Linked DNA regions of Methylococcus capsulatus. The main gene of each other region encodes a partner of the protein of the gene in region 2 in a complex. Links are inferred from orthologs where the notes say so. Each region holds a gene or a part of one and is shown on either strand. Other genes may lie near its edges. The genes, in order: accD and accC.

Region 1 (14,520 bases), 620 kb from region 2 along the record:
CCTTGTCGCGCATCATGGCGAATACCGCGTGCACCGGGCGTCCTTGCTTGAACTGCCGCAGAAACTCCGTGAGCACATGCACCGCATGGGGATTGTGGGCGACGTCAAGCAGCACTGTGGGGCCGCCTTCCAGGATCTGGAACCGCCCCGGCAAATGGACGCTGGCCAGTCCCGCCCGAACGGCGGCTTCCGGTACCGGAAGCCGGGGCCGGATGGCCTCGATCACCTGCAGCACCGCAGACATGTTGAAATACTGATGATCGCCCCGCAGACAAGGCTCGGGCAGCGCCGTGTGGGTTTCGCCGCGTCCGTACCAGATCCAGCCGTCGTCTTCCCGCCGGAAGGAAAAATCGCGCCCCTGTATCAGTAAGTCCGCCCCGATCGCCTCCGCATGCCGCAACACCGTGGCCGGAGCATCGGGATCACCCAGAATACAGGGTCGCGCCGGCCGGAAGATACCGGCCTTTTCCAGGCCGATGGCCTCGCGGGTTCCCCCCAGCCATTCCTCGTGGTCGATGCCGATACTGGCGATCAGCGCGGCGTCGGCATCGACGATGTTCACGGCATCGAGCCGCCCGCCGAGACCGACCTCGAGGATCTGCGCATCGAGTCCGGCGCGGCGGAAGATGTCCAGCGCCGCCAGCGTGCCGAACTCGAAGAAACTCAGCGTCGTATCGCCGCGCACCGCTTCGATGCGATCGAAGGAAGCGCAGATGGCCGCGTCCTCGACTGGCATCCCGCCTATGCAGATGCGTTCGTTGTAGCGCAGGATGTGGGGCGAGGTATAGGCGCCGACACGATAACCGGCCCGGCGCAGGATGGTGTCCAGCGCTGCGACGCAAGAGCCCTTGCCGTTGGTACCGCCGACGGTGACGGTGAAAGGCCGGTCCTGAGCCGGATTGAGTGCGCGGTAAACCCTGCGAACCCGTTCCAGACCCAGATCAATGGCCTGGGGGTGCAGGGTCTCCTGCCAAGACAGCCACTCCCCGAGAGTCGAGAAGCGCATCAGCTATTCGGCTTCCGGGTCGTCCACCGGCAACGCGGAAAGATAGCGGGCCAGATCGCCCTCGCCGCCGCCCTCCCCGATCGCCGGCAGCGGCGCCTTCGGCGCGGCGGGAGCGACGCCAGCCCGGCCGTCCCGAGTCAAAAGCGCCAGCAGCGCGGCGATGCGCTCCCGCAGATCGCGGCGGTCAACAATCATGTCGATGGCGCCGTGTTCGAGCAGGAATTCGCTGCGCTGGAAGCCTTCCGGAAGTTTCTCCCGCACCGTCTGCTCGATCACGCGGGGACCGGCGAAACCGATCAGGGCGCCCGGTTCGGCGATGTTGATATCGCCCAGCATGGCAAAGCTGGCCGAAACCCCGCCCATGGTCGGATCGGTCAGGACGGAAATGAACGGAATCCTCGCCTTGGACAAGCGCGCCAGAGCGGCGCTGGTCTTGGCCATCTGGAATAGCGACAGCAGCGATTCCTGCATACGGGCGCCGCCGCTGGCGCTGAAAACGACGAATGGCGCACCATGCTCGAGGCTGTGGTTGACGCCGCGCACGAAACGTTCGCCGACCACCGAGCCCATGGAGCCGCCCATGAACTCGAAATTGAAGGCTCCCGCCACGACGGGCAGACCCAGCAGCTGACCGGCCACCACGATCAGCGCATCCTTTTCGCCGGTCGCTTTCTGCGCCTGCAGCAAACGGTCCTTGTACTTCTTACTATCCTTGAATTTGAGCGGGTCCTGGGGTGCCAGTCCTTCACCGATTTCCAGCCGGTTGCCCGGATCGAGAAACAGGTGAAGACGCTTGCGTGCGGAAATGCGCATGTGATGCGAACACTTCGGACAAACCTCGAGATTGCGCTCGACTTCCGACTTGTACAGGATCGCATTACAGCTCGGGCACTTGCACCACAATCCCTCGGGCACCGTACTCTTGGTTGATGCCTCGGTGCGGATCTTGGAAGGGACGAGTTTATGGAACCAGCTCAAAGTCATGATTTCTCTCGGATTCAGGCATCCATCGCGCGCCGCATGGTGGCGAGCAGGTCGATGATGTCCTTACGCGCCTGTTCGGGCCGGTCCTGAGCCGCCGCGATCTTTTCCACCAGGGCACTGCCCACCACCACGGCATCAGCGAACCGCCCGATGGCCGCCGCGGTGTCGGCATTTTTGACGCCGAAACCGACCCCGATGGGCAGATCGGTCAGCGACCTGATGTGGGCGATCCTGCTTTCGACTTGGCTGAGGTCGAGATGCGATGCACCCGTTACCCCCTTGAGTGATACATAGTACAGATAGCCGCGAGCGAGCGCTGCCATCCGCCGAACCCGCATGTCGGAACTGTTGGGCGCCAGCAGGAAAATCGGATCGATTCCGGCCCGGTGTAGCAGCGGCACGAACTCACCTGCCTCTTCCGGCGGCATATCGACGGTCAGTACGCCATCCACGCCAACCGCCCTGGCGCAGTCGGCGAACCTCTGGTAGCCCATGCACTCGACAGGGTTGAGATAGCCCATCAGCACGATGGGTGTCGCCTGATCGGTCCGGCGGAACTCGGCCACGAGATCCAACGTCTTGCGCAAGCTCATGTGATGGACGAGCGCGCGTTCACTGGCCTTCTGGATCACCGGTCCATCGGCCATGGGATCGGAAAACGGCACCCCGAGCTCGATGATGTCGGCCCCGGCTTCGACCATGGCATGCAGGGCCGGCACCGTGAAACCCGGCTCCGGATCGCCGGCAGTGATGAAAGGAATCAGGGCCTTGCGCTTGGCTTCACGCAACACTTGGAAAGTCGAGGTCAGACGGCTCACAGAACGATACCCTCCCGGGTGGCGATGGTGTGGATGTCCTTGTCGCCACGGCCGGAGAGGTTGACCAGGACGATCTTGTCGGAACCGAGGCTCGGCGCCAGCTTGAGGGCATAGGCCACGGCATGACTGGATTCCAACGCCGGAATGATGCCCTCCAACCGGGTCAGGGTGTGGAATGCCTCGAGCGCCTCGGCGTCGGTCGCACTGACATAGGTCGCACGGCCGGAATCCTTGAGCCAGGCATGCTCCGGCCCGACGCCGGGGTAATCCAGGCCGGCGGAGATGGAATGGGTCTCGATGATCTCACCGTCTTCGTCTTCCATCAGATAGGTTCGGTTGCCATGCAGCACGCCGGGACGGCCGGCGCTCAGCGGCGCCGAATGACGACCGGTCTCGATGCCATCACCGGCGGCCTCGACCCCGTACATGGCAACTTCCCGGTCGTCGACGAAGGGGTAGAACAGACCGATGGCATTGGAACCGCCCCCCACGCAGGCGACCAGCGCATCGGGCAGGCGCCCGGTCATCTCCAGCATCTGGCTGCGCGCCTCGCGGCCGATCACGGCCTGGAAATCGCGCACCATGGCGGGGTAGGGATGGGGACCTGCCACCGTACCGATGATGTAGAAGGTATCATCGACATTGGTCACCCAATCGCGCATGGCTTCGTTCAAAGCGTCTTTGAGCGTTCTGGAGCCCGATTCGACCGCCACCACGGTGGCACCGAGCAGTTTCATACGGAACACGTTGAGCGCCTGGCGCTGGACATCGACCGCACCCATGTAGACCACGCATTCCATTCCCAGTCGGGCGGCCACGGTAGCGGTGGCGACGCCGTGCTGGCCGGCACCGGTTTCGGCGATCACCCGTCGCTTACCCATACGCTTGGCCAAGAGGGCCTGACCGACGGTGTTGTTGACCTTGTGCGCACCGGTGTGATTGAGGTCTTCCCGCTTGAAGTAGATCTGTGCACCACCGAGCTCACGGCTCAGGCGTTCGGCATGGTAGATCGGCGAAGGACGGCCGACGTAATGGCTGAGATCGTGATCCAGCTCGGCGAGAAACTCCGGATCCTTCATGTAGCGATGGTAGGCGGCTTTCAGCTCCTCCAGCGGCTCCATCAGGGTTTCGGCGACGAAAATGCCGCCATAAGGTCCAAAGTGACCGCGGTCATCCGGCAGGTTATAGGGCTGAATCTCTTCTCGCATAGTCAAATTCGTACACCTCGCGTAAAAACGCCGCCATTTTGTCGTGGTCCTTGATTCCCTTCCGCTCCCTCTCCACCCCACTCGATACATCCACCGCGTAAGGCTTCGCCGTTCCCAGGGCTACTCTCACATTGGCCGGGGTGAGCCCGCCCGCCAGGATCAACGGCAGACCGCAATCGGTTTCAGCCCTGCGCCAGTCGAACGTCATCCCGGTTCCGCCCTGCTCTCCCGGCTGGTAGGCATCGAGCAGCAAACCGGCGGCACCGGCATACCGGCGTGCTTCGGTCCCGACATCGACACCTGGCTTCATCCGCAAAGCCTTGATGAACGGCCGGCCGAAGTCAGCGCAATACTCCGGGGTTTCTACGCCGTGAAACTGCAACAGATCGATCCGCACGCCAGCGCAAATCTCCCGAACCAGCGCCGGCTCGGCATCCACGAACAGACCCACCACGGTGACGAATGCCGGGACGGCCGCGGCGATGGCCTGCGCCTGACCGATGCTCACGTTGCGCGGACTGGGACCGTAGAACACCAGACCCAGAGCATCGGCACCCAGAGCCACTGCGCAAGCCGCATCCTCGACCTGCGTGAAACCACAAATTTTAACCCGAGTTCGCCCTGAGAGATATGCCGGTATCATGATTCAACGTCCGGGTCGTAGCGGCGGGCATCCGCCGGCAGATGCGCGAAAATGGGATCGCGCACCAGCCCGAATTGTTCCGGATAACACACACCGCCCAGGTACAGCCCGTCCGGCGGCGCCGTGACGCCGCCTCGAGCGCGGTCCCGCATGGCCAGCAGTTCGCCGACCCAGGCCGGATCGCGCTTGCCCGCCCCCACTGCCATCAGCACCCCGGCAATGTTGCGCACCATGTGATGCAGGAAGGCATTGGCTGCGATTTCCATGACCACCCTGTCACCTATCCGACGCACGTGCAGGAAATGCACGTGACGGAAAGGGCTGCGGGACTGGCACTGCTGGGCTCGAAAGGACGAGAAATCATGTTCGCCGATCAGATGGGCCGCTCCTTCCCGCATCCGCTCGACGTCCAACGGCGCATGGCACCAGGTGAGCTGGCGGGGCCGCAAAGCGGAACGCATGGGGCGATTCAGTATCTCATAGCGGTAGTAGCGGGCGATCGCACTCAACCGGGCATGGAAATGGGGCTCGGTCTCCCGCACCCATAGGATCCGCACGTCCTCCGGCAGCGCGGTATTGGCTCCCAGCAGCCAAGAGCGCTCACTACGCCGGCTTTCGGTGTCGAAATGCGCCACCTGCTCAATGGCATGGACACCCGCATCGGTACGTCCCGCACACACGACCCGGACCGAAGCATCAGCGACCCGGCTCAAAGCCCGCTCGACCACGGCCTGAACGGTGCGCTTACCGTTCTGCCATTGCCAACCGGCGAAGCCGCTGCCATCGTATTCTATGCCTAAGGCGATCCTCATGTTCCGGGCCCGATTCGAGGCGCGCTATCGTACCAGAAACGGTCCCTCCCGCTTTATCCACAGATTCTGTGGATAATTCTGTGAACCCCCTGCAGACGGCCTTCGCAACCCTTTGATTCAGCAAGACACGGCCGTCCCTGACAAAATCAAGACAGCGACGGCACAGGTTTTCTGGGGCCTGTATCGGCGAAGCAGGCACGGCTGTGCCGATACAGGTGGAATCGGGCTTCTTATTTGGCTTTGTTCAGACCCGTGTCCTGGATCGCCTGTTTGCAACGCGAACTGACCTTGGCTTCGTTCTTTTCCAGGCACGCCAACAGCCGCCCTTCGCCGGGATCGACATTGGCGCAGAATTTGTCCAGATCGTCGTCGCACTCCGCAGCCACATAGCTCAGAGCGTTGACTTCACGCTGAAGCTGGGCCGCGGCATCGTAGATGGAATATTCGCACCGTGTGGAGAGCTTGTCCTGGTACGCGTAAAGACAAGCCAGTTGGCGTCCGTCTCCGGGCATCACATCCTTGCAGAACTTGTCCAGTTCGGCCTTGCAGCCGGTCTTGAAAGTGGAAACCGGGTCGTCGACCCGAGCCTGCTCGGCGGGCGCGGGGCCTTTGGTTTCGGCCTTCTTCGCCGCACAAGCGGGCTGCGTCAGGAATGCCGCCAACAGCAGACCGGCGAACAGAGAGCGTGCACTGTGCATGAGATGTTCCTTTTTATGGGTGATGTGAGGAATCGCGCCCCCCTTGCCCGCAAGTTCCGGCCTGAACCGGCCCTTCCGCTGGCGGCGCACGTCCGGCATTGTAGCCAGACACCCTGGAAAAACCTATCCGGCTTGAAACAGGCTCCGTCCGAACGGCCGGGGACTGCCATTTTTGCAAAATGAAGGAAGGGGGTGGAAAATAACCCAGCGGCACACTCAGCCATGCCAGGTCCGCTTCCCTTCCGCCAAACGCACGAGGAGTCCACTCAAGGTTTGTCAGCCATCATGAAGCCCCCCTCCGAATCCACCATCCGGCTGCTCAACCGAGGACTGTTCGTCGCCGGGACAGTTCCTTTTCTCTCACTTGCACTGGGCAGTTTGACCCACGGCCTGGGTGCCAATCCCGTCGAGACCATTTCCCACAGCAGCGGCCTTTGGACATTGAGGCTCTTGCTGGGCACCCTCGCCATCACACCTTTGGCCAAATTCCCCGGCGGACACTGGCTCATTCGCCTGCGTCGTACAACCGCCCTTCTGGCCTTCTTCTATGCCTGCCTCCATGTTTCTAACTATGTGATTTTCGACCATTTTCTCGACGCGCGCGAAATCTGGCGGGACATTATCAGGCGCCCCTTTCTTGCTGCCGGTATGACGAGTTTCCTGATCATGGTTCCATTGGCCGCCACCTCCAGCCGGGCCCTGGCCCGACGTCTCGGCCACAGAAACTGGCGCCTCCTGCACCGATGGGCGTATGTCTCGGCCGCGGCCGGCATATTTCATTATTTCTGGCTGGTAAAACGGGACACGTCAGGACCAGCCTTCTACGTCGCGATTCTGGCGGTCCTGCTGTGCCTGCGACTGGACGATGCGAGCCGGCGGCGAGCCAGCCACCCCTCCACCGGTCCGCGACAGCCCACGATTGCGAACCCCTCGGCACCGCAACCGACGGATTAGCGGCGGAACCCGGTAAGCAGAACCCTCTCCCTCAGCTGGTCCTATAATATAATTTCCTTTGAATGCCATACAGTAAACATGCTCTGCTTTAACCGCATAACGAGCCGCTTACGTATCGGACAAACCTGAAAAACAAAACCGTGCCATGCTTCCTGTCATGATCGGCGGCGGTTCCCAAGACCCTATGAAATCCCAAGTTTCATGTCATGGAAACCACTTGACGGCGCCGGCACCCCTTTCAACCGCCGGCCCTCAATGCTCCCGAACGCCACTGGCGTCCTCATTCCAGATCGGGTTATCCCGGTCCTCGGGATCGAGTTTGACCACGTCCTCCGGAAAAATATGCCAGAACGAACGGTCGATCGCGCCCTCCTGATAATGGCCTTCTTTCCGTCCGTGAAAAAATGGGCACCACCAGTTCTCCACCAGCTTGACCAGATAAGCATGCCATTCGAACAATCCCACGCTGAAAGGACAATACCAAGTACAATTAAGTACCCAAAACAACCTGGACTGGGTGGGACTGAGCCTGTAGCCAGGCCGCATGACGATCTGGTTTGACAGCTTATATCGGAAACTGGCTCGATCAGGCAAAAAGTCTTTCAACGTCTTTACGTTTTCCGCCCCCATCAGCTTAAGATGGAAATAACTGATATAGGCGCTGATTATCACAAAAGGCAGAGTCAGGATAGGCAGATAAATCATGAATACCCCGAAGATGCGCGTTGCATACGGGATTTGACCATGGTTTTTACCGATCACGACGCGGTTCCCGCCAATCCCTGACGAGTCACAAGTTTCGCACTTTTTCATTTTGAGCCTCAGCCAAAGCGTTCTAGTTCTTATCCGTGCAGCCCAGTCAGGCCCGGGGCGGCACCACATATCCTCTGTTTCCGATCCCGACACAGATCGCCAGCCGGTCGCTGCAGAGAACCTATGAGATCGAAAGCTCTGCGTCAAGCCAAAATGGCCAGACCGCAGGACAATGATAGAACCGACCGGCGGCGAGCACCGGGGAGGGACAGCGCCAGGGCGGCGCCGGAGCCGACGAGCTGCGGACAGGTGTTTGCACCGAACGATGCAAAGCCGCTTTTCCCTTGGCCGCCTCCTGCATTTCTGGCTAGGATGGAGGTCACCCTGACGTTCAGGAGGATTACTGCATGCCCTTCTTCAAAGCATCGAGCAATTTGCTACCGGTGGCCGCATCGTCGCTACCCACCAGCACCATCACGGTCATGTGATCGCCCATTCGAATGCACTCGATCACTGCCAGGGTCTTGTCGGTCCAAGAACGGACGGAATCGGCGTCCTTACTGATCCTACCCGTCGTCTGCGCCGACATGAGCGACTCGCCCCGGCTCACGCAGTCGGCTTGGCTCAGGTTCGACTGCATGTGATCCCAGTACATGTTAGGGGTGGCCAAGACGGCTCCAGAAGCGCCCAGCAGGGCGGCCAACATCAGAAAAGATTTCGCAAACATGGTCGGTCCTCCTCGTCTTTACATTCAAAAAACAGGATCCGCTTCGGGAGCGTTTGCCGGTAGAAGCGAAGGCTCGCCTTGCAATCTGCATATCACGTCAACCTTGACGAAGCTGCCCAGCGGGAACGTGGGCGACGCCGGCATTGGCCCGTTACTCACGATCCCGCCCGACTTTAAATGTCAGGCTTCGAATGAATTATAGCCACGCAAAGTATCAGGCTTGTGGCTCGGCGAGTTGCCGTCGGCATGCCGCTCCTTGTAAAGGAGATAGATGAAAACCGCCATCAGCCCGATCAGAATCCAATATTTCAACCAAAACAAGAACTTCAGTTTGGCCAGAAATGCCGGATGGCCGAGGAGATAAGCGTTGAATTCAGCGAAGAAATTTTCGAACATAGTACCCGACCTCGCAGATCTGCCAGCCAGTTACCCGGCTTATTTTGCCGCCTTGCGCGCCGATTCGAGGGAATCGGCGGCAGGGACTCAGGGGGACGCGATGCCGGTACGTGCGCAACCTCCTTGCTTTGCTTCGCCGTGGACGCGCCTATCGACAAATTAGACCATAGCCAGTTGCTACCAGTTCCGACATCGCGTCGTCAGGCCGGTACGATACTCCCCAAAAGTCCCTGCCGCCGCCGTGTATAATCCAGTCCCGGCCAGCAGCATCGCATCCGGGCTTGGCCGACCCCGATTTTTGAGTGGAGTGGATCGCTATGAGCCAGTTCCTGAATGATTTGGAGGTACGCCTCTACGGCTGGGGTGAAGGCGCGGCCAATTGGATCACGCTGACACCTCTTCGCTATGAATCGGCTTTCCTGGGCGAGTCCGTGTACATTCCGGACGAGTTTGTCACCGATTTCGCGTCGGTGCCGCGACTTCCACTCGCCTATCTGCTGGCTGGAGGACGGGCGATCCGTCCCGCCGTCATCCATGACTATGCTTACCAAACCCACAGACTCCCTCTGGAGAAGGGTGGCACCCGCCCGCTGACCCGTGAGGAAGCGGACAACATCTTCAGGGAAGCCATGGAGGCCGACCCCTGGTCCGGCACAGGACCGTGGACACAAAGGCTCATGTGGCAAATGGTCCGCTGGTTTGGATGCCCGATCTGGGCCAGGCATGGCGATCGCCAAAACGCCCTCAACCCGCTATGGAGCCGGACTGGCTGGCCGGATCTGGCCCGATGATACGAAACAGCTGCGCAGAAATGAAAAAGGCTTGCGGGAGCGCGCAAGCCTTTGAATCTTGGTAGCGGGGGCAGGATTTGAACCTACGACCTTCGGGTTATGAGCCCGACGAGCTACCGGACTGCTCCACCCCGCGATTGAGAACAGCAATTATACCCGCGCTTCCGAGATTTGCAAGCCCTGTTAGTCACATCCTTGGGCAAGCCTCTTCAGTACCGGGGACTCACCTTCCGATCCCAAGCCCATGCGGGCTGCATCGGCCAGCGTGTGACGTTCGAGTGCGGCTAGGAAATCTTTCCGCGCTTCGTACAGGATGGCCTTGAGGAAACAGCCTCGGTCGATCCGGCAGTGACTGGCCTTCGGATCGAAACATTCGACCAGATTCATGTTCGGCTCGGTCAGACGTACCACCTCGGCGATGGTGATGGTGTCGGCCGGACGCGCCAGCCTCAGCCCACCGCCTTTGCCGCGCATCGTCACGAGCAGGCCGGCATTGGCCAGGGTGTTCACCACCTTCACCAGGTGATTCCGCGAAATCCGGTAGTACTCGGCGATTTCCGGGATGGTCGCCATGCCGGGTTCCGGCAGGCGGACCAGATAAATCAAGACCCGCAGCGAGAAATCCGTGAACTGGGTCAGTTGCATGGCTGATACCTGTTTGGACAGCTGACGATAGCATAACACGTGCTCGCAGGAGGGCTTGACACGAGCTCGTGTCGATCCTAAATTTGTATTTGCTATGCATCTTATAACAGTATTCGACCCCGGTGCATCGCATTCGCATAAATCGACTAGGAGAAGCTCATGACCGAAAAGAAACTCGCCGACTGGTGGAACGAATCCCATGCCTCGCTCTATGAAAAACTGGGAGGAGAAGCCGCGGTGAATGCCGCCGTGGACATCTTCTACCGTAAGGTACTGGCCGATCCCCGCATCAACCGGTTTTTCGAGGGGGTCGACATGGAAAAACAGGCCGCCAAGCAGAAGGCATTCCTGACCATGGCATTTGGCGGGCCCCACAATTACACCGGCATGGACATGCGGCGCGGACACGCGCACCTGGTCAAGCAGGGCTTGAACGACTCCCACTTCGACGCCGTCATGGAACACCTGGGCGCCACCATGAAAGAGCTGAACGTACCCGACGAGTTGATCGCCCAGGCGGCGGCAATCGCCGAGAGTACCCGCAACGACGTCCTCGGCCGCTAAAGCGCGGAATCGACAGGAGCGCCACCATGACGAGCATCACCTATGGCGGAAACACCTATCCCCTCGACAAGCACCAGTCCGTCCTGGATTGTCTCGTCGGGCACGGCGCGCCTGTCCCCTTTTCCTGTCGTAGCGGGGTCTGCCAGACCTGCCTGATGCGTGCCGTCCGCGGTGTCCCGCCCGAGGACTCGCAGCGGGGGCTGAAAGACTCGCTGAAGCTCCAGAACTATTTCCTTGCCTGCGTCTGCCACCCGACCGACGACCTCGAAGCGGCGCTTCCCCAAGAGGTCGTGTGCTCACTACCTGCGACCGTCACGGCCCTGGAACCGCTCAACGGCGAGATCATGCATGTGTCGCTTGAATGCCACGCCCCATTGGAATACCGGGCCGGGCAATTCATCAATCTGTTTCGCGACCCCACGCTCGGGCGAAGCTACTCCCTGGCCAGCGTGCCTGGGCATGACGAACATCTGCATTTGCACGTGCGGCGACTCCCGCAGGGAAGAGTCAGCGGCTGGATACACGAGGAGCTGCGCGCCGGCCAGACCGTGGAAATTCGGGGTCCAAGCGGTGACTGTTTCTATGTTCCCGGCCGGCCGGAGCAGGAGATGGTACTGATAGGCACAGGTTCCGGCCTGGCCCCGCTGTACGGCATCCTGCGCGATGCCCTGCGGCGAGGACACAGCGGGCCGATCCGCCTGTTCCACGGCAGCAGGAATCGGGCGGGTCTTTATCTGACCGGCGAGCTGAGGGAACTGGCGAGGAACCATTCGAATTTCGAATACGTGCCCTGCGTCTCCGGCGAAGAACCGGCACCGGGCCTGGAGGGAGGCCGCGCCCACGAGATCGCGTTCCGTGAGATCGGGGATTTCAAGGACAAACGGCTGTTCCTCTGCGGCCATCCGGAGATGGTGAGCGCTGCGAAAAAACGTGCATTCCTGGCAGGTGCCGCGATGAAAGACATCTACGCCGATCCGTTCAACGTGAACGCCGCGCCCTAGATCCACTCAGTTCCCACTCCAGCAGCGCTTCGTAGATCGGCAGATCGTGCAGACGGGCGGTGACCGCCTGCGCCGCGAAGCAGGCCGCCAAAAGCGGCAGGATGAGCGCATAGTTGCCGGTCATTTCGATCATCAGCACCACCCCGGTAAGCGGCGCCTGGACCACGCCGGTGAACAGAGCCGCCATCCCGGCCACCGCGAAAACCCTGGGCTCCACAGACAGCACCGGCGCCATCTGCTGGATGAGCATTCCGGAACCGAGCCCGAGCAGAGCGCCCAGCAGTAGTATCGGCGCGAAGATGCCGCCAGCCGCCCCGGTGGCGTAACTGCCGATGGTCAGAGCAAACCGAGCAGCGAAGTAGAGCGCAACCCGACTCAGCTCCAGGCTGGCTTCACCGTCCAATATCCGGCCGACCAGCCCCTGACCGCCGCCCAACAGATCCGGCGCCAGCCAGCCAACCAGCCCGACCGAGCCGCCCCAGCCCAACCAGAACACTTTGCGCGGTCCCGGACGGTCCGGGTGCAGCCGCTGTACCACTAGCAAAGCGCGATTGAAAGCGACACCAAGTAAACCGCACGATATACCCAGCCCGACGAACACCGGCAGCGTCGTCAGCGAGGGAGTGCCGGGAATCTCGACCCGGAACGCCGGCAACTCCCCCAAGGCCAGACGACAAACCGTGTCCGCGGCGACGCAAGCGACCGCCGCGGCGAAAAACACCGGCGACGAACATCGTTCACGCAACTCCTCGAGCACAAATATCAGCCCCGAAAGCGGCGCATTGAAAGCCGCCGCCAGACCGGCCCCGGCCCCGGCCGCGATCAACGCGCGACGTTCGTCGGGGGATGCCGAACATGTCGTAGCCATGCCCTCTGCAACCGCCCCACCCATCTGCACGGTCGGCCCTTCCCGCCCCAGAGCGAGTCCTCCCCCTATGCCGATCAGCCCGCTCAGAAACTTGACCACCAGCACTCGGGCCCAGCGGAACCCGCGCAAGCCCATCAGCACCGCCTTCACTTGCGGGATGCCGCTGCCGGCCGCTTCCGGCGCGAACCGCTCGACCAACCAGGCTGCCAGGAATACGCTCAGGGCCGATGCCGCTGCAGCGACGGCCAGCCCCGGTACACCGTAGCCGTGCGCGTAGTCCTGCAGTCGGGCGCGCCATGCTTCGCCGGCATCCATCCCGAGATGAAAGCCCACCGCGGCGGCGCCGGCCAGCAGACCCACCAGCAAGGCGCGCGGAAACATGTGCCGCCGCTCCCGATTCCGGCGGACGAACCGCTCTGCCTCAGTCATCCAGGAAGACATAGTGAAAATCGAACTGGATGTTGTGCGTCCAGACATCGGCGGTACCCGACGTACCCGCCATGTATTGGCCCAGATAGCCGAAATCCATGCCCAGATTCCGGCTCAAGCGATAGGAAATACCGGAGAGGATCCGGTTCTGGCATAATCCGGCCGGCCCGAATAGGCTGTAATTCGGACACACCATGAGTTCGTCCCCCATGTAAAACTCCACCCCCTCGGCCACGAAGCGTATGGGATGACTCCAGGTCACTGCCTCGCGGAAGCGGATGCCGACTTCACCACCCTGTTGCAGCACCCGCTCCTCGAGCCGGGTCCTGCTGACCAGCTTCCATCCCCCTGCTTCATCGGTGAGCACCGCCTCCACATACGGGCGATTTTCCTGATAAGCCGGCTGGCCCACCGGATGCAGCCAAGTGTGAGCGTAACCGATGCCGAGAAAGAATCGGGGGTCGACTTGATAGCCCACCCCCACCCAAAGCAAGTCCTCGTACATGCGCCAGGCATTCGGCGGATTGTCGTCGCGCAGGCGGACCTGATCCCGCACATACCACTTGAATTTGCGCCAGTCCGGAGACATGCTACCCAGACTGCCCAGTAGGCTCAGCGAAGTCCAGGCACCGGCCATGCCTTCGATTCCGCCGGCACCGGCCGCTTGACACGCTGCCATCAGCAGCGACGCTCCAAGCGAAAAACCGGCCGTCGAACGCATCCCACCCGCCTCTCTATTCGAACCGCTGAATCCCGTGCATGCTCGTTCTCCGGGCCGTGTTTGAAATGGAACGGCCTAAGGACTTTACTTTGGAGACTCACCCCGCCGCCTTCGAAAATACGCGCTAAAGGGTAACCCATATGCCCCGTTCCCCCTTCAGACACTGGCCCATCGCCTGCCTCACCAGCATCCTGCTGAGCTGTGGCGGCTGCAGTTCCGGAGCCCAACAGGCCAAACCGGCATCCGCCGCGGACGAGGCGCTGAACCGAATCGAGCACATCGTCGTGATCTACGCCGAGAACCGCAGCTTCGACAACCTTTATGGTCTCTTCCCCGGCGCCAACGGAATCGCCAATGCCAGCGAAGACTCCAAGCGGCAGATCGATCATGACGGCTCGCCCCTGCCCTATCTGCCGCCGGTCTGGCTGAGCGGCGATGCCAGACCCGACCCGGCCTTCCCGGCCCGACTGCCGAACGGCCCGTTCCGGCTGGACGCGCCGCC
Region 2 (14,621 bases):
GCCTGGATGATACCCAATTGCGTACCCTGGAAGTACGGCTCAGCTATCTGCGGGAGCTGAACGACCGGCGCGCTGCCATTCTGGCCAGCATCGCCGAACAGGGCAAGCTGACAGCGGAGCTGGAGCAGGCCATCCGTGAGGCCGATACCAAGACCGCTCTCGAAGACTTGTATCTTCCCTACCGGCCGAAGCGGCGTACCAAGGCTCAGATCGCTCGTGAGGCGGGGTTGGAGCCTCTGGCCGATGCGCTGCTGGCAGAGCCGGGGCTCGATCCTCTGGCGGTGGCGGCCGGCTACGTCGACGCCGGCAAAGGCGTGGCCGATGCCGGCGCAGCTCTGGACGGTGCCCGTCAGATCCTGATGGAGCGCTTTGCCGAGGAGGCGACCATAGCGGGCGAATTGCGCGAAAAGGTGTGGAGCGAAGGGTTGCTGGTTTCATCCCTGGTCAACGGCAAGGCGCAGGAAGGAGCGAAGTTCAAGGATTATTTCGACTATGAGGAGGCGCTGGGGAGGATCCCTTCGCACCGCGCCCTGGCCCTGCTGCGCGGGCGTAACGAAGGCGTCCTGGTGCTGGGTCTGCAGGTGGCCAAGGACGAGGAATCCGGCCACCGGTTCGCCGAACATCGCATTGCCAGTGCTTTCGGCATCGCCGACCGCGGCCGTCCGGCCGATGGCTGGCTGTTGGAAACCGTGCGCCTGGCCTGGAAGGCAAAGCTCCTGACCCGCATCGAACTCGATCTGATGCAGCGCCTGCGGGAGACGGCAGAGGCCGAGGCCATCCGGGTGTTTGCCAGCAACCTGAAGGATTTGCTGCTGGCGGCGCCGGCCGGGCAGCGTGCCACCCTGGGGTTGGATCCAGGGTGGCGCACCGGCGTGAAGGTCGCTGTGGTCGATGGCACCGGCAAACTGGTGGCCACCGACACGATCTATCCGCATGCCCCCAGGAACCGTTGGGACGAGTCCATCGCGACGCTGGCGGCGCTGATCGCCCGTCACGGCGTCAGCTTGGTTAGTATCGGCAATGGTACCGCTTCGCGCGAGACTGACCAATTGGTGGCCGATCTGATGCAGCGCCATCCGGAACTGGGCGTGACCCGGGTGGTGGTGTCGGAGGCCGGGGCCTCGGTGTATTCGGCGTCGGAGCTGGCAGCGCATGAGTTTCCCGAGCTCGACGTGTCGTTGCGGGGTGCGGTGTCCATCGCTCGCCGCCTGCAGGATCCGCTGGCGGAGCTGGTCAAGATCGAACCCAAGTCGATTGGCGTCGGCCAGTACCAGCACGATGTCAACCAGACCCAACTCGGCCGTACCCTCGATGCGGTGGTGGAGGACTGCGTGAACGCGGTGGGGGTGGATGTCAACACCGCTTCGGTCTCGCTGCTGCGTTACGTCTCCGGCCTATCGCAGAGTCTGGGTCAGAATATCGTGGAATACCGCAACCAGCATGGGCCGTTCTCCAATCGGGAGCAGTTGAAGAAGGTCTCGCGGCTCGGGCCCAAGGCCTTCGAGCAGGCTGCCGGCTTCCTGCGCATTGCCAATGGCGAACATCCGCTGGATGCTTCCGCCGTGCATCCGGAAGCCTATCCGGTGGTGGAGAAGATCGTCCAGCGCACCGGCAAGGATATTCGCGAGCTCATCGGTAACGTGGCCTTCCTGCGCAGCGTGAATGCCGAACAGTTCACTGACGAGCGCTTTGGGCTGCCCACCGTCACCGACATCCTGCGCGAACTGGAGAAGCCCGGCCGTGATCCCCGGCCGGAGTTCAAGACCGCCCGTTTCAAGGATGGGGTGACCGAGCTCAAGGACCTCCAGCCAGGTATGCGGCTGGAAGGGGTGGTGACCAACGTCACCAATTTCGGCGCTTTCGTCGATGTCGGCGTGCATCAGGACGGTCTGGTTCACATCTCCCACCTGGCGGACCGGTTCGTGCGCGACCCGCGCGAGGTGGTCAAGGCCGGGGACGTGGTTCAAGTGAAGGTGCTGGAGGTCGATGTCCCGCGCAAGCGGATCGCCCTGTCGATGCGCAGCGACGCGGTGAAGAGCGAAGCGGGGCCGCCGCGTCCGGAGGCGAGAGGGCCGGCCGGCAAGCCGCGCAGCAAGGCCACTCCGCAGCCGGTACCCCAAGGCGCCATGGCCGAGGCGCTGGCGCAGGCCTTGAAGCGCGGGCGCTGAGTTTACCGTTTCAGGTGCCGTCCGCTGCCGGGAGGTCTTTGGCGGCCTGGCGTTCCTCCCCGGATGGCAGCGGCGCCGCCGGTGTCGTGATCCAGGCCGCGATGTCACGCCAGGGCCTCTCAGCCTGGAGGTCGCGCAACAGCAGGTGGTAACCCTGGCGGTAATAGGCGAAGCGGGTGCCGGCTGGAAGTTTGTCCAGCAGGATCATGAGCGGCGCTTTCGGAATGATCTCGTCGCGCTCACCATAGAGCACGAGGGTCGGAATCTTGAGTCCTGAGACACGTTCCTGGGCGGTGTCCATCAGGTCTGCCAAGCCTTTTATCGCGTCGACCCGGGTGGCTTTGATGACGTTCGGATCCCGCCCCAGTCCGCGGAGCATCTCGATGTTGTCCGATGCCATCACCCCCAGTCCTTCGCCGGTGATGCGCAACCAGGGGAGGGTATGCGAGCTCACAGCCAGCAACAAGCTTTGGTACCACGGCATGGTGTTGCGCGACCATACCGCCGGCGCGGACAGGATCAGGCCATCGACGCGTGGCGGGCGGGCGGAGGTCATGGTGACGATGGCCACGGCGCCGCCCATGCTTTCCCCGAGCAGATAGACCGGCACGCCCGGATGTCGAACCCGGACCTGGCCGACGAAGGTTTTGAGATCCCCGGTATAGGCCTCGACTCCCGCCCAGAGGCCGCGCCCCGGCGCCAGCCCGAAGCCGCGTTGGTCGTAGGCGTAGCAGCCGATTCCCTGGGTCTTTAGATAACTGCCCAAAGGCTCGAAAGCTAGGCTGTAGTCGTTGAAGCCGTGGACGGCGACGATGACGGCTTTGGGCCGTGTTCCGGGCGGCAGCCAGTGCCGGACCGGCAGCACCGCGCCATCGGGGGCGATGAAATGGCCGGCGTACAGTCGCGGCGGCGCCACATTCGGGCCGGGATGGTTGACCACAGGGGTACAGGCCGCCTGTATCATGAGGAGTGTCAGGCAAAGTACGGCACGTCTGGGTGCGATGACGACACGATGGTCCATAGCGGACGTGGCGGTGAGGAGACGAATGGGAAATTATACCGCCGGATGGCAAACCTTATGAGGCGAAAAAATCAACCAGGGACGAGCAGTCGAGTGAGAAGACGAGAGTGCAAGACTTGGGAGAGGAGAAGGTGGTCTTCGCGAAGAAGAAGTGTGTCGGTCCCCGGCGTACCCCAGAAAGGCAAAGCATTCGTTTGGTGAGTACACAAAATCCATGCCATTCATTCGACGCGCCGTGTCTTCGTGGATCGGCATCAGTCTTTCCGGTGGAACCGGGGTCGGGGCTGTGGCAATCGCCCCGGTTTGTGTGGGATATCACCTGATTTGCCGTCGCTGAGAGAGGCCATGGTTGTTTCGACGACGTGCATGCCGTCCAGGAAGTTCGGGGGGGACCTCATCCACTTCGCGCGGGACGCTTACGGTTCGATCGAGGTGGTCGATACGTTCGGTGTACGGACCTTGCATTTCGGTACACCGGCGCGGCAAAGCGCCATGTGTCTACAGGAACCGGACCGGGTCGAGCTGCCTTATGTGCGGGCGATGCTGAGCGCCTTACTGTTCCATCCCCAGCCTTCCGACGTTCTGTTGCTCGGGCTCGGTGGCGGTTCGCTGGCGAAGGCATTGTTCCAGCACTTTCCGGCCTGTCAGATCGACGTGGTGGAGCGGCGCGGGGTGGTCGTCGAGATTGCCCACCGGTTCTTCGGACTGCCGTTGCACCCGCGGTTATCCGTCACGGTCGGTGACGCTGGGGAATTCGTCAAACAGGCGGGGAGGCTTGCCGCCTACGATCTCATTCTCGCTGATCTGTTCGACGGGGAGGGCATGGCCTCGCCGGTGGCGGAGGAGTCGTTCTATTTCGGCTGCGCGGGTATGCTACGGCCGGCCGGCGTGTTCGGCATCAATCTCTGGGGTTCGCAGACCGCAGCTTGCAACCGGGCTCTGGATATGATGAGAAAAGCCTTTGACGGGCCGGCATTCCGGCTGGCGGTTCCGGGGCGGGGTAACCTGATCGGGTTTTCGCTCGCCTCCGAACCGAAGCGGGCGGCCATGGATGCGATGGAACAACGGGCACGCCGGCTCGAGACGAGGCTGGGCATCGAATTCAGCCGTTTTCTATGGGCCTTGAAAGCTGCGGGCCGGGCGTTTCCCAAGTCGGAGTCCAGGACACGGGGCGGCTGACTCAGTCCATTGCCGCGCCGGCGAGGCGTAAGCCGTCTTCGTTGAAATCCAGGACGGTCAGCTCGCCCTCGGCATCGGTGATTTCCGCGCGCCTGAGTTTGCCATTCCGGTGATAGGCATAGCGGTGCTCCATCTCGACCTCGCCGTAAACCATCTTCTGCAGGCCGACCAGGCGGTCCTGGTCGTCGAAAAACCCTTGAAAATAGGTGTTTCTGTGGCTGAGCTGTTCCGGTTCGAGTTCGGTCGTCAACTTGAGAGGGAGGTTCACACCGCTGTAAGTCAGGAAGAACCGGCAGGTGGCGGCGATCGCTTCGGACATGGTTGCACCCAGGGCTTTATTCGTGGAGCGACGATGATGGCATAAGTGTGGGCTGGCGTGGAATGGCGGGAACTGCGTGAAAAGACTTGCTTGTTTCCGGGTTTTGACCTGCCGTATCCGGAGCGGAACCGGTTCGTAGTCCTCAAACCGTGCAAATCATGGGCTGGCTTTGTTGGCATCGGTCTTGCTAGATAGCTGGCGCATAACCTCACTTTTGGCCTGGCGGCAGAGTGTCTTTGAACTGAAGAACTGTCATGGATGCGCCACTTTCCGCCAGCTTTTTTTGTGGGTGCGTTCAGATTGGTTCCAGGTTGGCGTAGGCCAGCATCAGCCATTTGGCGCCCACCTCCGCGAAATTGACATGGACCCGCGCCTGGGCTCCGTCGCCCTCTTGTTGCAAAATCACGCCCTCGCCGAACTTGCCGTGGCGGACCCGCTGGCCCAACCTGAATCCCCCGCGAGCGCCTGCGCCGGGCATGGCCGACGTATCGGCCGACTGCATCGCGGATGCGACAGGCCGGCTGACCCCGCCCTTCATCCGGACCTCTTCCAGACAGTCTGGCGGCAGTTCCCGCAGGAAACGGGATCGCCGCGGATAGGTCTCCTTGCCGTAGAGCCGCCGGCACTCGGCGTGGGTGATATAGAGCTTGCGCCGCGCCCGGGTGATACCGACGTAGCAGAGGCGGCGTTCTTCTTCGAGGCGGGCGGGGTCTTCCAGCGACTGCAGGCTGGGAAACAAGCCTTCCTCCAGGCCGACCAGGAACACCAGGTTGAATTCCAGGCCCTTGGCCGCATGCAGGGTCATGAGCTGGACGCAGTCCTCGCAACTTTCGCCCTGGTTCTCGCCGGCCTCCAGCGCCGCGTGGGCGAGGAATTGGTCGAGGCCACCCAGTTCGGGATCGATCAGCGGATCCAGCTCGAACTGGCGGGCGGCGCCGACCAGTTCCTCCAGATTTTCCACCCGGGCTTCCGCCTGCTCGCCTTTCTCCTTACGGTAATGTTCCAGTAAGCCGGAGCTTTTGACCGCGAGCTCTACCTGTTCCCACAGCGCCCGCCCCTGGGCCGCGGCGGCCATGGTTTCGACGAGATCCAGGAATCCGGCCAGGGCGCCTGCGGCCCGGGCGGGCAGCACGCCGTCGCCGATCAACTTCTCCGCGGCGGCCCACAACGACAGCTGCTCGAAGCGCGCCAGTTCGCGGACGAGGTCGAGGGTCTTGGCGCCGATGCCGCGGGTCGGAGTGTTGATGACCCGTTCGAAGCCGGGATCGTCGTGATGGTTGGCTATCAGCCGCAGGTAGGCGAGGGCGTCCTTGATCTCGGCGCGCTCGAAGAAACGCAGGCCGCCATAGACCCGGTAGGGGATGCCGAGGGCCAGCAGCTTTTCCTCGAACTGGCGCGACTGGGCGTTGGAACGGTACAGAATGGCCGCGTCGCTGCGCCTTCCGCCTTCCTCCACCCAGCGGCGGATCCGCTCGATCACGAAACAGGACTCGTCCTGCTCGTTGAAGGCGGCATAGACCGAGATCGGTTCCCCCCGGCCGCCTTCGGTCCACAGATTCTTGCCGAGCCGCCCCTCGTTCCGGGCGATCAGAGCATTGGCGGCGCTGAGGATGTTGCCGGTGGAGCGGTAGTTCTGCTCCAGGCGGATCATCCGGTGGCGCGGGTAGTCCCGCCGGAAACGGTGCAGGTTTTCGATCTTGGCGCCGCGCCAGCCGTAGATGGACTGGTCGTCATCGCCCACTACGCTGAGATTGTCGCGGTCCTGGGTCAATAACCGTAGCCAGGCGTACTGCACGCTGTTGGTGTCCTGGAATTCATCGACCAGCACGTGCTGGAAGCGTTCCTGATAGTGTGCGAGGGCGTCGGCGTTGTCGCGCAGGAATTCGTGGGTGCGCAGCAGCAGCTCGGCGAAATCCACCAGGCCGGAACGCTGGCACAGTTCCTCATAGGCGAGATAGATCCGCCGCATCTGCTGTTCGAACGGGTCGTAGGAGTCGGGCAGGTTCCTGGCCCGGCGGCCTTCATCCTTCTGGGTGTTGATGTACCACTGGATCTGGCGCGGCGGCCAGCGCGCCTCGTCCAGTTCCAGGGTTTTGAGCAGCCGGCGGATCAACCGGTACTGGTCGTCGGAATCGAGGATCTGGAAGCCCTCGGGCAGTCCGGCTTCGGGCGCATGGCGACGCAGGAAACGGTGCGCCAGGCCGTGGAAAGTGCCGACCCACAGGCCCTGAGTCGACAGCTCGAGCAGCGCTTCGATCCGCGCCTTCATCTCGTTCGCGGCCTTGTTGGTGAAAGTCACGGCGAGGATGGCATGCGGCGAGACGCCTTCGGCCCGAAGCAGCCAGGCGATGCGATGTACCAATACGCGGGTCTTGCCACTGCCTGCTCCGGCCAGCACCAGCAGCGAGCGGTCCGGTGCGGTGACGGCCTCACGCTGGGCTTCGTTCAGGGGAGCGATGATGTCGGTGATGTCCATGACGGGCATTTTACACCCGTCTTGCGCAATACCTGGGGAGCCTGCACAATCGAGAAGCTTTACCCCAGGGATATGGCCCAATGCGCCGTGCCCGTTTTCCTCGCCCGGCCCTCCCTCCGCAGAGGGCAAGGGTTTTCCCTTAAGCGACCGCACGTTCAAGAGGAGGTTATGACAATGGCTTTTGATTATAAGAAAATGCTAAAGCGTGAGCTCAACGTCGGCCTGAAAGATCGCCAGTACCGCATGATAGGCGGCGCCGTAGCGCTGCTGCTTTCAGTGTTCCTCGGGAATATCTTCCTGCTGCTGATCGGCATCGTCCTCGTGGCCACCGCACTCATGCGCTGGTGTCCGGTGTATTCCGGGCTCTCCAAGAGCACCGTCGATCCGAATGAACCGGCACCCGATAGCGGTTCCCATTCCGGCACCGAATCCCACTGATGGACAGCGGTCCTCCGGCGCAGGGATGCGCCCGGCTAGTCCTCGCGTCGGAACTGTCCTTCGAGGGTTCGGGCGCCGGAATCCGGTGAGTCCGGTGGCTGGAAATCCCGGAGCATGTGCTCGACGAGATAGGCCGCAATCAGCCGGCGCGATGCCGGCAGCAGCAGGATAAGGCTCGCCCCGTCGGACAGGAAGCCGGGTATCAGAAGAAGAATGCCGGCAATCAGGATCAGACCGCCTTCGATCATGTCCTGTGCAGGGATACGCCCGGCTTCCAGGCTTTGCTGGATGCGAGCGAAGGTTTTCAGTCCCTGGGTTTGCATGAGATAGGTTCCGGCCAGTGCTGCCGAGCCGAGCAGCAGAAGGGTCGGCAGAAAACCGAGCACGCTGCCGACACGGATCAAGACGTAAATTTCTGCGATCGGCAGCAGCAGTAGCGCCAGGATGGCGAGTTTCAACGGATTCATCGATACGGGTTTCTGTAAACTTTAAACAACGGGCGCACTTTTTCCCATGACATCGGTCTACTGTCTAGTCGTTTGCAGCTGTCCGGATGAGGAAACCGCCGGTGTTTTGGCGGAAGGGTTGGTCGAAGGGAGACTGGCGGCCTGCGTGAACATTGTCTCCGGGGTACGGTCGGTCTACCGGTGGCAGGGTGTTCTCGAGAAATCGGCGGAATGTCTTCTGTTTGCCAAGACTCGGGCGTCCCGTCAGGTGGAACTGCAGACCTGGTTGAGGGCGCGGCATCCTTATGAACTTCCAGAAATCATCGCGATCCCCATCCAAAGCGGATTGCCGGAATATCTCGAATGGGTCGGAACATGCGTGACGCCGTGAGATGGATCGGCCTGCTCCTGGTTTTTGGGCTGGCCAGTGCGCCTGTGCTCGCCGTAGACGGCCGTGACCTCCTGTCGCCGGAGCGGGCGTTCCCGGTAACTGCTCGGCAGTCCGGCGCCGGCATGGTTTCGCTGGCGTGGGACATCGCCGACGGCTATTACCTCTACCGGAGCAAATTCAAGTTCGCATCGCGCACCCCAGGTGTCCGCCTCGGCGAGCCGGTCTTTCCGGCAGGCTACAAGAAGCAGGACGCATTTTTCGGCGAAGTCGAAACTTACCGGGGACATGTCGAGGTCCAGCTACCTCTCGTTGCGGAATCCGCACTGCCGGAGTCGCTGGAACTGGAGGTGACGGTGCAGGGCTGTGCCGATGCCGGTGTCTGCTTCCCACCGTACCAGCGGCGGATCGGGGTGACAACCGCTGCGATCGGCGGTGGTGGGGCGTTCACGCGGCTGGCCGGTGCGCTCCGGGGTATCGGCAGTGGGCCGGCGAACGGGGACTTGCTGCCGGCGGATCAAGCGTTCCGCTTTTTCGCCGAGGCGCCGACCGGCGACGTCCTCCGGCTGAGTTGGCAGATCGCGCCCGGTTATTACCTCTACCGCGAAAAATTCCGCATTGTCTTGCGCGATTCCGAGGGCGTCGCTCTGGGGGGCTATGCGTTCCCGCGCGGGGAGCCGAAGATCGACGAAGAGTTCGGCGCGGTGGAAATCTTCCATGGCGAGGTCGCCGTTGACATTCCCTTGGTCAGGACCGACAGCGGTCCTCGCACCCTCACCCTGGAGGCCGGCTTCCAAGGGTGCGCCGAGCGGGGCGTCTGCTACCCGCCGATGGCGAAGACGGTCGAGCTCGCCCTGCCGGCCGCTGCGGAAGGAAAAAGTGTCTCGGCGGTGGCCGGAGCGACCGTCATCACCGAGCAGGACCGCATTGCCGACGGGCTCTGGCGCGGTTCGCTCTGGCTCAACATGCTGAGTTTCCTCGGTTTCGGCGTCCTGCTCGCCTTCACCCCCTGCATTTTCCCGATGATCCCGATTCTTTCCGGCGTCATCGTCGGCCACGGTCATGCCATCACCACGCGCCGGGCGTTTTCGCTGTCGCTGGCCTATGTGCTCGCCCATGCCTTGGCTTACACCGGCTTCGGAGTTCTGGCCGCCCTGTTCGGTGCTAACCTCCAGGCCACATTGCAGAACCCATGGGCGATCGGAGCTTTCAGCGGCCTGTTCGTGGTGCTGGCGCTATCCATGTTCGGCTTCTACCAGCTTCAGCTCCCGATCGCCCTGCAGTCGCGGATCGCGGCGCTCAGTTCGCGGCAACAGGCGGGCAGTCTGGCTGGCGCGGCCGTGATGGGACTGCTGTCGGCCGGCCTCGTGGGGCCTTGCGTGGCGGCACCGCTGGCGGGGGCGCTGATCTACATCGGCCGGAGCGGCGATGCGCTGCTGGGTGGGGTCGCCCTGTTTTCCCTTGGCCTGGGCATGGGACTGCCGCTGCTGGCAATCGGCACCTCGGCGGGCAAACTGCTGCCCAAGGCCGGCATGTGGATGAATGCAGTCAAGTCGGTGTTCGGCGTGGCCATGCTGGCTGTGGCGGTATCGATGCTGGAGCGGATCGTCCCCCTGTCCCTCGCCATGCTGATGTGGGCGCTGCTGCTCATCGTGCCGGCCGTATACATGGGGGCGCTCGATGCCCTGCCCGCGGGGGCTTCGGGCTGGCGCAAGCTATGGAAAGGACTGGGTGTGGCGATGGCCGTCTACGGCGTGTTCATGCTGCTTGGAGTGGCGGCTGGCAGCCGCGATCCATTACAACCTTTGCGGGGGGTGGCCGCTCCCCCGGCTGCCGTCGCCGATGCCGGTCCCCCGCCTTTCTTGAGGGTGGCGAGCCTGGCGGAACTGGAGGCTCGTCTGGATGAGGCCGCTTCTGCCGGACGCTGGGCGATGCTCGATTTCTACGCCGATTGGTGTGTGTCGTGCAAGGAGATGGAGCGTCACACCTTCAGCGATCCTGCGGTCAAGGCGAAGCTGAAAGAGATGGTGCTGCTCAAGGCCGACATCACCGAAAACGGCGATGAGGACCAGGCATTGCTACGGCGCTTCGGTCTGGTCGGTCCGCCGGCGACGCTGTTTTTCGGTCCCGACCGGAGCGAGCGGAAACCTTTCCGGCTGGTGGGCTTTACCGAGTCGGAAAAGTTCGTCCATCACCTCGAGCGGCTGTTCGACGGTGTCCGATAGGTTCGTGCTGGTTCTGGTCGCTGTGTTGGCCCTTCTGGCGGGGGCGCTGGCGCAGCGTTGGCTGTCGGTTGCAGCGCCCGACTGGCAGGGGCCGGAATCGGTGTTTCCCGACCTTTCCGGCCACCCCGTGCGTCTGTCCGATGAGCGTTCCGAAGTGCTGCTGCTGAATTTCTGGGCAAGCTGGTGCGAACCGTGCCGGGAGGAAATGCCGGTGCTGGACGACCTCCATGCGGAATTCGGGCCGCGCGGGCTCAAGGTCGTCGGTCTGGCGCTGGAGGACCGTGAGGCGGTTGCGGCGTTTTTGCGGCAGCTGCCGGTGGGCTATCGTATCCTGGTCGGTGAGCACGGTGGCGATACGTTGGCGGCGCACCTCGGGAATGCCGGCGGAGGCTTGCCCTTCAGCGTGGCTTTCGACGGCCGCGGGCGGGTGCTCGCGACTTTCCTGGGGCCCCAGACGAAGAACGGCTTTCTGGCCGCCATCGGGCCGCGGCTCATGTCGCCCCGATGATGCCGCCAACCGGCCTGTTGCTGCATTTGTGGACAAGATACTGTCATTTCGGCAGAATACCGCCGCCTGTTTGGGCGATTTCATCGATATTTAAGAGCTGGCACGCGCAATGGCGGGTATCTTGGTGCTGAACGGGCCTAACCTCAATCTGTTGGGGGTGCGTGAGCCCGGCATCTATGGCAGCGACACGCTTTCGGATATCGAATCGCGCCTGGAGGCACAGGCCAGGGCGGCGGGCATGCCGATCGATTTCTTTCAGAGCAATGCCGAACATGCTTTGATCGAACGCATTCACCAGGCGTTCCGCGACGCGGTCGACATGATCATCATCAATCCCGGTGCGTTCACCCATACCAGCGTCGCTTTGCGCGATGCGCTGCTGGCCACCGCCGTGCCTTTCATTGAAGTACACATTTCGAACGTGCATGCGCGCGAGCCGTTCCGCCGTCATTCCTATCTTTCCGATATTGCCAAGGGGGTCATCTGCGGATTGGGCCCCGTGGGCTACGAACTGGCGCTCCAGGCCGCCCTGCAAATGACATATAGGTCGTTATAGATGGATATTAGAAAAATAAAAAAACTGATCGATATCATCGAGGGATCGGATATCGCGGAGATCGAAATTCGCGAAGGGGAAGAGTCCGTCCGGATCAGTCGTTACACCTCCAGCCTCGCGGTCCCCGCCGCCTTGGCGGCGGGGACGATGCCAGCGGCGGTATCCCAGGTTCCCACCGGGCAGCCGGCACCGCCACCCACCGAAGCGGCCAAGGAAACTACCGGCCACGAGGTGCGATCCCCCATGGTGGGCACGTTCTACCGGGCACCCTCTCCCGGTTCCAAGGCGTTCGTGGAAGTGGGGCAGCGGGTCGAAGTCGGCGACACGCTCTGCATCATCGAAGCGATGAAAATCCTCAATCAGATCGAAGCCGACAAGGCCGGCATAGTGACCAAGATTCTGGTGGAGAACGGTCAGCCCGTGGAGTACAACCAGCCGCTGTTCGTGATCGAATAGCCTTCGGCCCGTTTCGGCTCAACAGTCTCCAAGGTACTCACTATGCTAGGTAAAGTCGTCATCGCCAATCGCGGTGAAATCGCTTTGCGCATCCTCCGTGCTTGCCGCGAGCTTGGGATCAAGGCCGTCGCCGTACATTCCGAAGCGGACCGCGATCTGAAGCACGTGCGCCTGGCCGACGAGTCGGTCTGCATCGGACCGGCGGCCTCGCGTGACAGTTATCTGAATGTTCCGGCGATCATCAGTGCCGCCGAGGTCACCGATGCTCTGGCGATCCATCCCGGCTATGGCTTTTTATCGGAAAACGCCGATTTCGCCGAAAAGGTGATTCAGAGCGGATTCATCTTCATCGGACCGAGGCCGGAAACCATCCGCATGATGGGAGACAAAGTCGCGGCCATCGAAGCGATGAAAAAGGCCGGGATCCCCACTCTGCCGGGCTCGGACGGCCCTCTGGGAGAGAACGAGCAAGAGAATCTGGTAATCGCCAGACGGATCGGTTTTCCCATCATCATCAAGGCTGCCGGTGGCGGTGGCGGGCGCGGCATGCGGGTCGTGCACAGCGAGGCCAGTCTTGCCGCTTCCATTGAACTGACCCGGAGCGAGGCCGGCGCCGCGTTTGGGAACGACATGGTATACATGGAGAAGTTTCTGGAGAATCCGCGCCACATCGAGTTTCAGGTGATCGCGGATTCACACGGCAACGTGGTTCATCTGGGGGAGCGTGACTGCTCCACCCAGCGCCGTCACCAGAAGGTCGTGGAAGAAGCGCCGGCACCCGGCATCACCCAGGCACAGCGGGATGAGATGGGCATGCGTTGCGTGCAGGCATGCAGAGAGATCGGTTATCTCGGCGCCGGCACGTTCGAATTCCTCTACCAGGATGGCCAGTTCTATTTCATCGAAATGAACACCCGGGTCCAGGTCGAGCACCCCGTGACCGAAATGGTCACCGGCTTCGACATCGTCAAGGAACAGCTGCGGATCGCCGCCGGCGAGCCGCTTTCGATCCGTCAGGCCGAAGTGGAAATGCGCGGGCATGCCATCGAATGCCGGATCAATGCAGAGGATCCCGTCAATTTCATGCCATCGCCGGGGCTGATCGAGCAGTTCCATATGCCGGGCGGGCCGGGTATCCGTGTCGAGACCCACATCTACAACGGCTATCGTGTTCCGCCGTATTACGATTCCATGATCGGCAAGCTGATTGCCCATGGTGAAACTCGCGCCGGAGCGATCGCCCGGATGCGTACGGCCTTGAACGAGATGGTGATCGGCGGAATCAAATGCAATATTCCGCTGTTGCTCGATATCGTCAACGACAGTGCTTTCGAGGCGGGCGGGCAGAACATCCATTACCTAGAGCAGAAGCTGGGGCTCAAGCACTAAAGTCATGTGGCAGCAGTTGATGGTGACCGTCGACGAGGAACTGGCCGAAGATGTGTCGGATGCGCTGATGGATGCCGGCGCCTTGTCCGTCAGTTTCCTGGACGCCGGGGATCAAGCGTTGTTCGAGCCTCCGCTCGGTACGACTCCGGTGTGGACGCAAACCCGAGTGGTGGGTCTGTTTGAGAAGGATGGCGACTTGGCAGCAATCCGCTCGGCGCTCGGTGGGCAATTCGGCGAGGAAAGGCTTAGGGACTGGAGCGAGGAAACGCTGGCCGACCAGGTCTGGGAGCGGGCCTGGCTCGAACATTTCCACCCCATGCGTTTCGGCAGCCGGTTGTGGGTCTGCCCAACCGGTTTCACGGTCGAGGAAACCGATGCAGTGGTCATGCGGCTGGATCCGGGGCTGGCGTTCGGCACCGGGACCCACCCGACCACCGCGTTGTGCCTGGAATGGCTGGATGCGGCGGATTTGCACGGTGCATCGGTGTTGGATTATGGCTGTGGCTCCGGCATCCTGGGCGTTGCCGCGGCGTTACTCGGGGCCGCCCGCGTCCATGCCGTCGACATCGATCCGCAGGCGCTGGCGGCCACCGTGGAAAACGCCCGGCAGAACCGCGTCGGGGACCGAATCGAGGTGGCCTTGCCCTGGGATCTGGTGGACGGCGAGAGCGACATCGTATTGGCGAACATACTGGCCAATCCCTTGATGGAACTGGCCGATGCCTTGCGGTCGCGGTTGCGGCCGGACGGCCGGATTGTACTCTCAGGCATTCTGGCGGAGCAGGCGGACGCTGTGGCCTCTGTGTATGCGCGAAAAGGCTTCGAAATGGAACCCGCCGTGCTCAGTGAGGGCTGGGTCCGGCTCGCTGGGGTCAGACGGACTTAAAGGTGTTTACCCGCTGCCCCTCCTGTGGTACGGCTTACGGAATCTCGGTGCGCCAGCTACGGGAAGGGCGGGGTGTCATGTTATGCGACCACTGCGGTCGTGTTTTCAATGCCCTCCCGGGACTGGAGGAGAGTGTTCCCGATCCGTATTCGCAGCCGCCGAAGGC

The links.
Region 1: the proteins of accC (region 2) and accD are in contact, whole or in part, in a solved structure (PDB 8UXZ), measured with the Escherichia coli proteins. The link is inferred for Methylococcus capsulatus from one-to-one orthologs.

Annotation. Positions count from the first base shown.
Region 1 is NZ_CP104311.1:1,499,968-1,514,487, reverse strand. What follows is about bases 1-2,818. They hold accD (acetyl-CoA carboxylase, carboxyltransferase subunit beta), read right to left. Parts: upstream 1,991-2,818; coding sequence 1,010-1,990; downstream 1-1,009. Other genes in these bases: trpB (tryptophan synthase subunit beta), read right to left, coding at 2,805-2,818; trpA (tryptophan synthase subunit alpha), read right to left, coding at 2,005-2,808; folC (bifunctional tetrahydrofolate synthase/dihydrofolate synthase), read right to left, coding at 1-1,006. In the rest of the region: more of trpB, read right to left, coding at 2,819-4,016; N4J17_RS07440 (phosphoribosylanthranilate isomerase), read right to left, coding at 3,991-4,659; tRNA pseudouridine(38-40) synthase TruA, read right to left, coding at 4,656-5,471; N4J17_RS07430 (cysteine rich repeat-containing protein), read right to left, coding at 5,702-6,169; N4J17_RS07425 (protein-methionine-sulfoxide reductase heme-binding subunit MsrQ), read left to right, coding at 6,362-7,123; N4J17_RS07420 (hypothetical protein), read right to left, coding at 7,376-8,005; N4J17_RS07415 (hypothetical protein), read right to left, coding at 8,277-8,603; N4J17_RS07410 (hypothetical protein), read right to left, coding at 8,784-8,999; N4J17_RS07405 (DUF1353 domain-containing protein), read left to right, coding at 9,317-9,790; N4J17_RS07395 (Rrf2 family transcriptional regulator), read right to left, coding at 9,974-10,435; N4J17_RS07390 (group I truncated hemoglobin), read left to right, coding at 10,595-10,999; N4J17_RS07385 (2Fe-2S iron-sulfur cluster-binding protein), read left to right, coding at 11,026-12,000; H(+)/Cl(-) exchange transporter ClcA, read right to left, coding at 11,978-13,297; N4J17_RS07375 (DUF2490 domain-containing protein), read right to left, coding at 13,290-13,976; acpA (acid phosphatase), read left to right, coding at 14,159-14,520.
Region 2 is NZ_CP104311.1:2,117,732-2,132,352, forward strand. The notes cover bases 11,477-14,395. They hold accC (acetyl-CoA carboxylase biotin carboxylase subunit), read left to right. Parts: upstream 11,477-12,222; coding sequence 12,223-13,569; downstream 13,570-14,395. Other genes in these bases: aroQ (type II 3-dehydroquinate dehydratase), read left to right, coding at 11,477-11,724; accB (acetyl-CoA carboxylase biotin carboxyl carrier protein), read left to right, coding at 11,725-12,180; prmA (50S ribosomal protein L11 methyltransferase), read left to right, coding at 13,574-14,395. Also shown: N4J17_RS10525 (Tex family protein), read left to right, coding at 1-2,168; N4J17_RS10530 (alpha/beta hydrolase), read right to left, coding at 2,179-3,189; N4J17_RS10535 (hypothetical protein), read left to right, coding at 3,556-4,368; N4J17_RS10540 (DUF6156 family protein), read right to left, coding at 4,370-4,687; uvrD (DNA helicase II), read right to left, coding at 4,983-7,163; N4J17_RS10550 (YgaP family membrane protein), read left to right, coding at 7,338-7,601; N4J17_RS10555 (FxsA family protein), read right to left, coding at 7,637-8,068; divalent-cation tolerance protein CutA, read left to right, coding at 8,115-8,438; protein-disulfide reductase DsbD, read left to right, coding at 8,423-10,660; N4J17_RS10570 (TlpA disulfide reductase family protein), read left to right, coding at 10,650-11,168; more of aroQ, read left to right, coding at 11,278-11,476; more of prmA, read left to right, coding at 14,396-14,455; N4J17_RS10595 (DUF3426 domain-containing protein), read left to right, coding at 14,503-14,621. UniProt on the Escherichia coli protein: This protein is a component of the acetyl coenzyme A carboxylase complex; first, biotin carboxylase catalyzes the carboxylation of the carrier protein and then the transcarboxylase transfers the carboxyl group to form malonyl-CoA.